One region of the Paenibacillus sp. FSL K6-2524 genome, then DNA from elsewhere that is predicted to be linked to it. Evidence: predicted binding sites of a transcription regulator. Region 1 holds the regulator's gene; the other holds the start of a gene.
The links. Region 1 encodes Rex, which represses fermentation and respiration genes when NADH is low (regulators of the CRP and FNR family bind a similar motif). Its sites were predicted from a motif close to TTGTGAAATATTTCACAA; they were not measured.
Positions count from the first base shown of each region.

Region 1 (4,702 bases):
TGCTCGTACTACCGCGGCTTGCTCGCCGCTCCACAAATCCTGTTGGATATAGATATAGAAACGGTGAAGACCAAAGAGCACGAGCAGCAGGGTTAGGATAGAGATTAGTATCCATTTGGTTTTCTTCTTCAACCTTCTCTTCCACTCCCCGTTAATGACTTGTTTGAGCTATGACGACGAATTAACGAGATAACAATCCTTCATAAGCTGCTTGCGCTTCATAACGCACTTTTTCTTCGTCAATAGTCAGCGCAGCACCATTCTTAATCACTTGTTTGCCGTTCACCCAAACATGCTCCACATCTTTCGCTCCGGCCGAATACACTGCATGAGAAATATAATCGGTTCTTGGCAGAAAATGAGCCTGCTCCGTATTCAGAGCAATAAAATCGGCCTTCATTCCCTGGGCCAATTTGCCCGTATCCTGTAAGAAAACTGACTTAGCACCATACTCTGTACCCATCTTGAGTGCTTGTAATGCCGGTACAGCAGTTGGATCACCAGATACCCCTTTATGAATCAATGCAGCCAACCGGATTTCCTCAAACATATCAAGGTTATTATTGCTAGCAGCACCATCTGTACCAAGTGAAACGGTAACACCCGCTTTGAGTAATTCAGGCACTCGAGCAACACCGCTAGCGAGCTTTAGATTGCTACCTGGATTATGGGATACTCCTACTTGATGTGCTGCCAGAATTTCGATCTCCTCATCGTTCAAATGCACAGCATGTGCAACCAGTGATGGACGAGAGAACATACCCATATTGAGTAAATGTTGAACCGGTCGTACGCCATAATTACTCACATTTTGTTCCACTTCAGTCTTAGTCTCCGACATATGCGTATGTAACGGCAAGTTAAGATCGTGGGCTGCCTGAACAAATTTCTCGAAGAAATTAGGTGCACAAGTATAAGGTGAATGTGGTGAGAGCATCGTTGTGATCCGCCCGTCTGCTTTACCATGCCAGTCACGAGCAAATCCAACAGCTTCATTTAACTTCTGGCGTTGTTCATCTTCAGAGCAGAACCCAATTGCACCACGCATAAGAACAGCACGTATACCCGATTCTTCTACTACTTTGGCCACTTGGTCCATATGGTCATACATATCTAGAAAGGTCGTCGTCCCACCTTTTAGCATTTCAAGCACGGACAATGAAGTCCCCCAATACACATCACTACCTGTAAATTTAGCCTCCATAGGCCACATTTTATCTTGAAGCCAAACTTGTAGGGCAAGATCATCCCCATACCCACGTAACAGTGACATCGCCGCATGTCCGTGCGTATTTACCAAACCTGGAAGGAAGAGAAGGCCTGCTCCATCAAAAATTTCTGCTCCTTCTGCACCTTCAGGACGTTCCTCACCAATATACGTTATCGTATCTCCCTCAACCAACATATAACCATTAACTACGGGACGTGCATCGTCCATTACCGCTATCGTCCCATTTTTAATTAACCACTTATGACTCATCTAATTCTGTTTCCTTTCCATTCAAATAATAGGCTAAACTCAGGAGGTCCGTTGTAAAATCGGCCGCATGAATACGCACCTCAGGTGGGACCTTCAGAATTGTAGGAGCGAAATTGAGAATCGCTTCTACCCCAGCGGCTACTAGAACATCAGCTACTCGCTGCGCCTCTGTATCCGGAACTGTAATAATCCCGATTCGGATATTATTCTGTTTGACCGATTCTACTAGTTCCTCTATTGGTTGTACCGTAATATTATTGATTTTGCTACCAATCTTCGACGGAAAGGCATCAAAAATACTCACAATTTTCATATTATCCTTCAAGTAAGCATTGTAATTGGAAAGCGCTTGTCCCAAGTTACCAGCTCCGACCAAAGCTACATTAATTTGTTGGTCCAAGTTTAAAATTTGACGAATTTTCTCAATCAGATAAGAAACGTCGTATCCAATCCCTTTACGACCGAAATCACCAAAATAGGCAAGATCCTTACGAATTTGTGCCGGATTGAGTGCCAGTTTCTGACCCAACTCTTGTGAGGAAACTGTAGGTACTTCCCTTTGACTTAATTGATTTAGAAAACGTAAGTAAACGGGTAATCTTCGTACCACGGCATCCGATATTTTTTCTGATTTCATGCATTTTTCCTCCTAATCTGATAAAGAAGAACCTTGTTGTTCTTCAGCGACCAGCCATTCCGAAATACGTGGAACCATCTGTTCAAGTGGCATATGCTCCATCTTCGGTCCGGGTAATGAATATAAAAAGTATTTTCCGTAGTAGGATTCCAAGATGCGCGTATCATAAACAACCACAATTCCACGGTCTTGCGAAGAACGGACCAGCCGTCCAAAACCTTGCTTAAAGCGGATAACCGCCTGCGGCACAGACAACTTCATAAAGGGATTCTTCTTCTCCTTCTGAAGTCGCTCACTCTTCGCTTCAATCAACGGATGGTTGGGAGGTTGGAAAGGTAAACGGACAATTGCCAAGCTGGTTAAAGCTTCACCTGGAATGTCTACACCTTCCCAGAAACTACTCGTTCCAAGCAGAACGGAAGCACTCTGCCCTTGAAACCTGCGAGTTAACTTACTACGATTACCACTATCCATCCCTTGGCCTATTACCGTAATTCCCCGTTGAGACAGCAGTTCCTTAAGAGGATCATACACTTGCCGTAACATTCGATAAGAGGTAAACAACACCAACATTCGACCTTGTGTTACAGTTGCAGTGTCTGCTAAAGACTGCACAAGCGTATTGACAAAATGATCATCTCCTACGCTCCCCTTAACACTCGGGAAATCCCTTGGAATTACTAGGAGTGCTTGATCACGGTAATTAAATGGAGATGGAAGCACTGAAGTAACCAATCTATCTTCGGAGGCAGCCTCCTGAAGTCCAAGCTGTTCAATCATATATTGAAATGATTTATCGACCGACAATGTCGCCGAAGTCATCACTACACTCTTCTTCTTATCAAAGAAATACGATTTTAATTGGGCGCTCACATCAATTGGAACAGCAAAGATCTGTAATGATCGACTACGGTAATTACCATTGCCTTCGATCCAGTACACCGTATCCTCGTCATCCAGTTTGATGAAAGAACGCAAACCATCACGCTCGTTTGCGATATCTTTGAATAATCCACTGATATCCGTCATTAAACCTTCAGATCCGTAATCATCTGGCTCTTCCCTAATCTCACCTAGCATGCGTTCTCCCTTGCGAAGCACATCGCTCAGAATAACATAAATCTGATTCTCCAATGCTTCAATAGCATCCCATTCCTTGGGCTTCCTATTTGGAAGTAACCGAAGAACGAACTGTCCAGGATCTCCTGGAGCTGCATCACTGCGGTCAGGCATGAGCACGAAGAGCATTTCGCTGAGCTTATCCCAGCTCTCTTTCACATCCAGCAGAGAACGATATAAGCCATCAATAATAGAACACCACTCTGATGACTTTTCACTCTTCGTATTCTGAAGGGCGCTTCTAAGACTCGGAAGTTGTCCTGTCTTACTATCTTTGAACAGACGTGTCAAAGTATGCACAACAGTAAAGTACTTTAATTGAAGGCCCAGATGCTTTCCGGCTACGTCTTCTAAATGATGAGCTTCGTCAATAACCAATCGCTCATAGCTAGGAAGCAATTGATGTCCCGCTTGAATATCTGTGAACAATTTGGAATGGTTAGTAATGACTACATCAGCGATACCAGCCTCATGCTTAGCACGATGATAGAAGCATTTGCGGAACCAAGGACAGGAACGACCCAGACAGGAGTCCGACTCACTAGCCACAGTCTCCCAGAAGTCCCCCCCACGATTCCCCATGTTGAGTTCCTCATCGTCCCCGGTCTCCGTTTGGGTCAACCATACAATCATTTGTGCGGCGATCATTACTTCTTCTTTTGGCGTTGCAAAGTCTTTTCTATTTATTTTATGTTCAAATTTTCTCAAACACAAATAATGCTGTCTTCCTTTAAAAATGGCAGCTCTAAATGGAAAAGGCACTACTTCAGTCAGTAATGGAATGTCACGCTCGCGCAACTGTTCCTGTAGATTAATCGTGTGAGTGCTGACCATAACCTTGTCATCTTGTTTCACACTATGGTAAATGGCAGGCAGAAGATACCCTAGAGATTTACCTGTTCCAGTTCCGGCCTCAATTAATAAATGCTTATCTTCTTGAAAAGCCTGCATAACTTCGTCAAGCATCAAGTTCTGTGCTTCTCGCTCTTCATAATTTGGCAGTTTAGCACGTAGTCGATCTCTTACCCCATCCATAAATTGCTGGAATGTCACATTATCCAATGGATTAGTATCGTCACCATACCTAGCCGGAATCATCTCCGTCCAATCATCTACTTGGAGGGCGAATTGCCGATAATAGGTATGACCTTTCGGATTAGGATCAACCTGTTGTTCCTTTTCTTGCAACATGGCATCAAAGAACCAACCTAAATCACTATCTTCTCCTGCAAATAAATCGGACAAACGTTGCAAGGTGAGCAGCGGCAGACCCTCAATTTCCTCCAAACATTTTATGAAGATCAGAGCTGTTGCCAGGGCATCGCTATCCGCCTGATGTGGACGATCATGCTGAACTTCAAACTCTGAAGAAACTTGGCTTAGCTGATACGAAGTCAGTGAAGGAAAAATAATCTTCAAGAAATCCATCGTATCGAGAATTCGTCCGGTAAATGGTAAGTAACCCG
Region 1 is NZ_JBBOSP010000001.1:3,948,765-3,953,466, forward strand. Features, by position in the region: gene NST85_RS18070 (cell wall elongation regulator TseB-like domain-containing protein) at 1-132, opposite strand, end outside; gene NST85_RS18075 (amidohydrolase) at 182-1,480, opposite strand; gene NST85_RS18080 (redox-sensing transcriptional repressor Rex) at 1,470-2,117, opposite strand; gene dinG (ATP-dependent DNA helicase DinG) at 2,130-4,702, opposite strand, start outside.

Region 2 (4,702 bases), 200 kb from region 1:
TACGGATATGCAGCCTTATACATCCATGTTGGATCGTGCTTGGCAATTCCGTACCGTTGGATATGGTCATGATCTTAAGACATGGGCTGATATTATCAGTGCTCTACGATTGATAGGCTACGATTATGTGGTCAGCATTGAACATGAAGATGGATTGATGTCTATTGAGGAAGGTTTAACCAAAGCTGTTCGCAATTTGCAAAGTATTCTTATAGAAGATGCTCCAACTGAAGCTTGGTGGGTATAAGTAAGTAAAGAAGAAATATACTATCAATAGCGGCCGCCGCTCAGGCGGTCGTTTATTTATAACAATATTGAAAATCATCTCAGTATGCACCAGTGTAAAAATGTGTTAAAATGATATATACTAACTAAATGTAAGTTTTTTTGATGGTTACGTTCTAAATGTAAAGAGGTGAAATGTGATGGAGGAGCAAAGTGCAATGTGTCCGCGCTTTGAAACAGCTTTTTCTTTTTTGGGAAAACGCTGGAACGGTTTGATTATTCAATCCCTAATGGGCGGACCTAAACGGTTCAAGGATATCTCCAACCGAATTCCTACGATGAGTGACAAGATGCTATCTGAGCGGATGAAAGATTTAGAGAACGAGGGTATTCTTATTCGGCATGTTTATCCAGAGACCCCTGTACGAATTGAGTATGAGCTAACCGACAAAGGACGTGCACTACGTCCGGTGATGGAGCAGGTTCAATCTTGGGCAGAGCAATGGGTTCAGTAAACATGACATGCCGTTACTAGTGATGGTGCGGCATGGAAAAAAATGAAAGTGGGTGTATTTGTGGCTGAAGTGATTGTGATCGGAGCGGGGCCAGCGGGAGCTAGCGCAGCTCTATTTCTGGCAAAAGCGGGCAAGGAAACGCTTGTCCTTGATAGCAATGCCAGCATGACGAAACGAGCTTGGATAAGAAACCACTATGGTGCTAAAGATGTATCCGGACCGGATTTACTCAAAACCGGACGGGAACAGGCCGAAACATTAGGTGCCAAGTTTATTGAAGAAAAGGTCACTGTCGTGGATACCAACGGCGGAAAAAAGGTTACCGTCAAAACGGAATCAGGTCGCAGCTACGAAGCTTCCCACATTATTTTAGCAACAGGTGCTATCACTGAACTTGCAAGCGCTATCGGACTGGAACTTCGGGATGGAAGAGAGCCACGCATCAAGACCGTGATTGCTACTGATGGAAATGGTCGTACGAGCAAGCCGCGTATTTGGGCTGCGGGAGCGGTCGCTGGAGTCAGTGTACACACGATTATTACGGCGGGGGACGGTGCTAAAGTAGCGATTGAGCTAATTAGCGAATTGAACGGTGAACGCTATGTTGATCATGATGTCCTCAAATAATTAAATAAGTGATGATTTTATAGTTTACGTAAGCAGCCTCCCCAACTCGATGTTTCATTGGTGGAGGCTTTTTTTGCGTTTTTATTTTCTGCAAATACTAAGTGATCAGGATCACAAGGAGCTCTGAATCCTTGGGGTACGATGATCCCTAAGGGTACCACTTCAACATCTTATTTTCCAAGGAGGAATTTGATATGGCTAATAACGTACAGCTGTATTTTGATAAAGAAGATTTTGTTAGGGATATTGTTGTTCAATTTCCGAAGTCGGCGGATTATTTCCGCAGCCGGAGAATCGACTTTTGCTGTGGTGGAAATCGACCTCTACATGAAGCAGCCGCTGAGAGAAATATGGATGTGGAAGAGCTTCTTGTTGATCTTGCTCAACTGGTAGCTGATCATCCAGATGCGGAAGAAGGAGACTCTTGGGCAGTGGCGGAATCAGCGGATCTGATCGGGCATATTGTTAACAAACATCATCGTTATTTACGTGAAGAGCTACCGGAACTGAAGAAAAGTGTGATGAAAGTGTCACGGGTTCATGGTGAATCCGGGCCTCACTTGATAGAGGTAGAGCGTTTGTTTGGTCAACTCATGTCTGAACTGCTAGAGCATACGGGCAAGGAAGAAGCCGAGGTATTTCCTAAAATGATAAATTGGGAATTAGGGCAGGAGGATGAGGTGCTATCCAAACTTCGCTCTTCTATAGAAGAGTTGGAGGCAGAGCATGACGCTGCGGGAGATATTCTGAAGAAACTACGGGAGTTAACGGGGGATTTTGTGCCTCCAGCACACGCATGTACGACGTATAGAATGACTTATGCGCGTTTAGAAGAATTGGAAGGTATGACATTTACACATGTGCATTTAGAGAATAATATTTTGTTCCCACGGTATACGAAAGCGTAAATGCAGTTCATTTAGCCGCAAGCACTTCGTAATAAGAGGTGTTTGCGGATTTTTCAATAGCAATTATTAGAAAAGTATGACAAATATTGTGCAAAATTTCACAATTAATGTGAATATAATCACAACCTGTTGATATCAATTTAATGTAGACTTTCAGCATGATTCTGAAATATAAGTTGTGATCGTCATGTCGTAACCGTAGGACTTTGAAGGAGGCAATCAAAATGACAACGTATAGAGAGAAACTTGTAGTGATTGGCAACGGAATGGCGGGAATCAGCGCTGTTGAACAAATTTTAAAACTAACAACTAAATTTGACATTACGGTATTCGGAAGTGAACAACATCCGAATTACAACCGAATTATGCTCTCTTACGTTTTGGAAGGCAGCAAGACGATCGATGATATCGTGCTTAATGATCTGCATTGGTATCAAGATAACGGAATTACATTGCACATAGGAACAACGGTTACCAAAATTGATGAACAAACGAAGGAAGTTGTAACCGAGGATGGAGTGCGCGTTCCGTACGATAAAGTACTTATTGCCACTGGATCCAATTCGTTTATTCTTCCGGTTCCTGGGAGTGACAAAGAAGGGGTCGTAGGATTCAGAGATATCGCGGATTGTAATCAGATGCTTCAAGCAGCCCAAGTTTACCGGAAAGCTGCTGTAATTGGTGGCGGTTTGCTTGGCTTAGAAGCGGCTAAAGGACTTGTTCAATTGGGTATGGACGTAACGGTAGTCCATCTGATGGACGACTTAATGGAGCGCCAACTTGATCATCAAGCGTCGTCAATGCTACAGGCAGAACTTGAACGTCAAGGAATTAAGTTCAAGATGGGTGCGCAAACAGCCGAGTTACTTGGTGATAAAAGAGTAAGCGGACTAAGATTTACTGATGATTCGGTATTGGATGCAGAATTCGTTGTCATGGCGGTAGGTATTAAGCCAAATATCGTGGTAGCAAAAGAGAGCGGGATCGATGTGAACCGTGGAATCGTCGTGAACGATTACATGCAAACCTCGATGGAAGGTGTGTATTCGGTTGGAGAATGTACAGAACATCGTGGAACTTGCTATGGACTTGTAGCTCCGCTGTTTGAGCAAGGAATGATTTTGGCCAAACATATTTGTGGCGTAGATACTGCACCGTACGAAGGATCCGTTGTGTCAACTAAATTAAAGATATCTGGTGTTGATGTGTTCTCAACCGGTGAGTTTATTGATGGACCAGGACATATGATCATTGCAAATAAGGATGAATGGAAACAAACATATAAGAAAATTCTGCTGAGAGACAAAGTAATGGTTGGAGCAGTACTATTTGGTGATATTACAGATTCAGCAGAACTGCAAAAGCTCATCAAGCAGAGAACAGAGATGACAGATGAATTGTACGAATCTCTGATGGGTTCAGGGTGCTGTGGCGGAGGGGGTAAGAAAACCACTTCGGTCGAAAGTATGTCCAATGAAGAAATTGTCTGTGGTTGTAACGGTGTCACCAAAGGAACCATCGTGGATGTTATTACAAATCAAGGATTAACTACCGTCGATGAAATTAAAGCTTGCACAGGTGCAACCCGTTCGTGCGGTGGCTGTAAACCAGTTGTGGAGCAAATTTTGCAATATGTACTTGGAGATGGGTTCAAAACCGCGGCCAAACAGGGCATCTGTGGATGTACAACCATGAGCCGGGATGAGATTGTGGCGGAGATCAAAGCGAAAGGTCTTCAAACAACCAAAGAGGTAATGAATGTGTTGGGATGGAGCCAACCAGAAGGCTGCTCGAAGTGCCGTCCTGCGGTTAACTATTATCTAGGTATGATCTACCCGGATAGTCATGAGGATGAGAAGGAATCACGCTTCGTTAATGAGCGGATGAGCGCTAATATTCAGAAGGACGGAACGTATACTGTTATCCCGAGAATGTATGGCGGTATTACCACACCTGAAGAATTGAAGAAGATTGCTGATGTGTCCTTGAAATATAATATTAAAGTTGTGAAAGTAACAGGTGGTCAACGATTAGTTTTAGTTGGAGTAATGAAAGCGGATTTGCCGAAGATATGGGAAGAGCTCGATATGCCGTCGGGGTATGGTTATGCCAAAGCGCTACGGACAGTGAAGACCTGTGTAGGATCCCAGTTCTGCCGTTTTGGTACGCAAGATTCGATGGGTATGGGTGCATTGATTGAACGCAAGTTCGAGAGACTTGATCTCCCCGCTAAATTCAAAATAGCGGTTAACGGCTGCCCGCGTAATTGCGCTGAATCGTGTACCAAAGATATCGGAATCGTCGGTAACGACGGTGGATGGGAAATTTTTATCGGCGGCAATGGTGGGATCAAAGCACGTCTCGCGGATAGTCTCTGTAAGGTTAAGACAGATGACGAATTGGTCGATATTTGCTCAGCTATCATCC
Region 2 is NZ_JBBOSP010000001.1:4,144,444-4,149,145, reverse strand. Features, by position in the region: gene NST85_RS19115 (sugar phosphate isomerase/epimerase family protein) at 1-247, shown strand, start outside; gene NST85_RS19110 (winged helix-turn-helix transcriptional regulator) at 426-740, shown strand; gene NST85_RS19105 (FAD-dependent oxidoreductase) at 801-1,367, shown strand; gene ric (iron-sulfur cluster repair di-iron protein) at 1,562-2,275, shown strand; gene nirB (nitrite reductase large subunit NirB) at 2,500-4,702, shown strand, end outside.
Region 2: a site for Rex is predicted at 2,362-2,379, ahead of nirB (nitrite reductase large subunit NirB). Genes of this name have one in related genera too.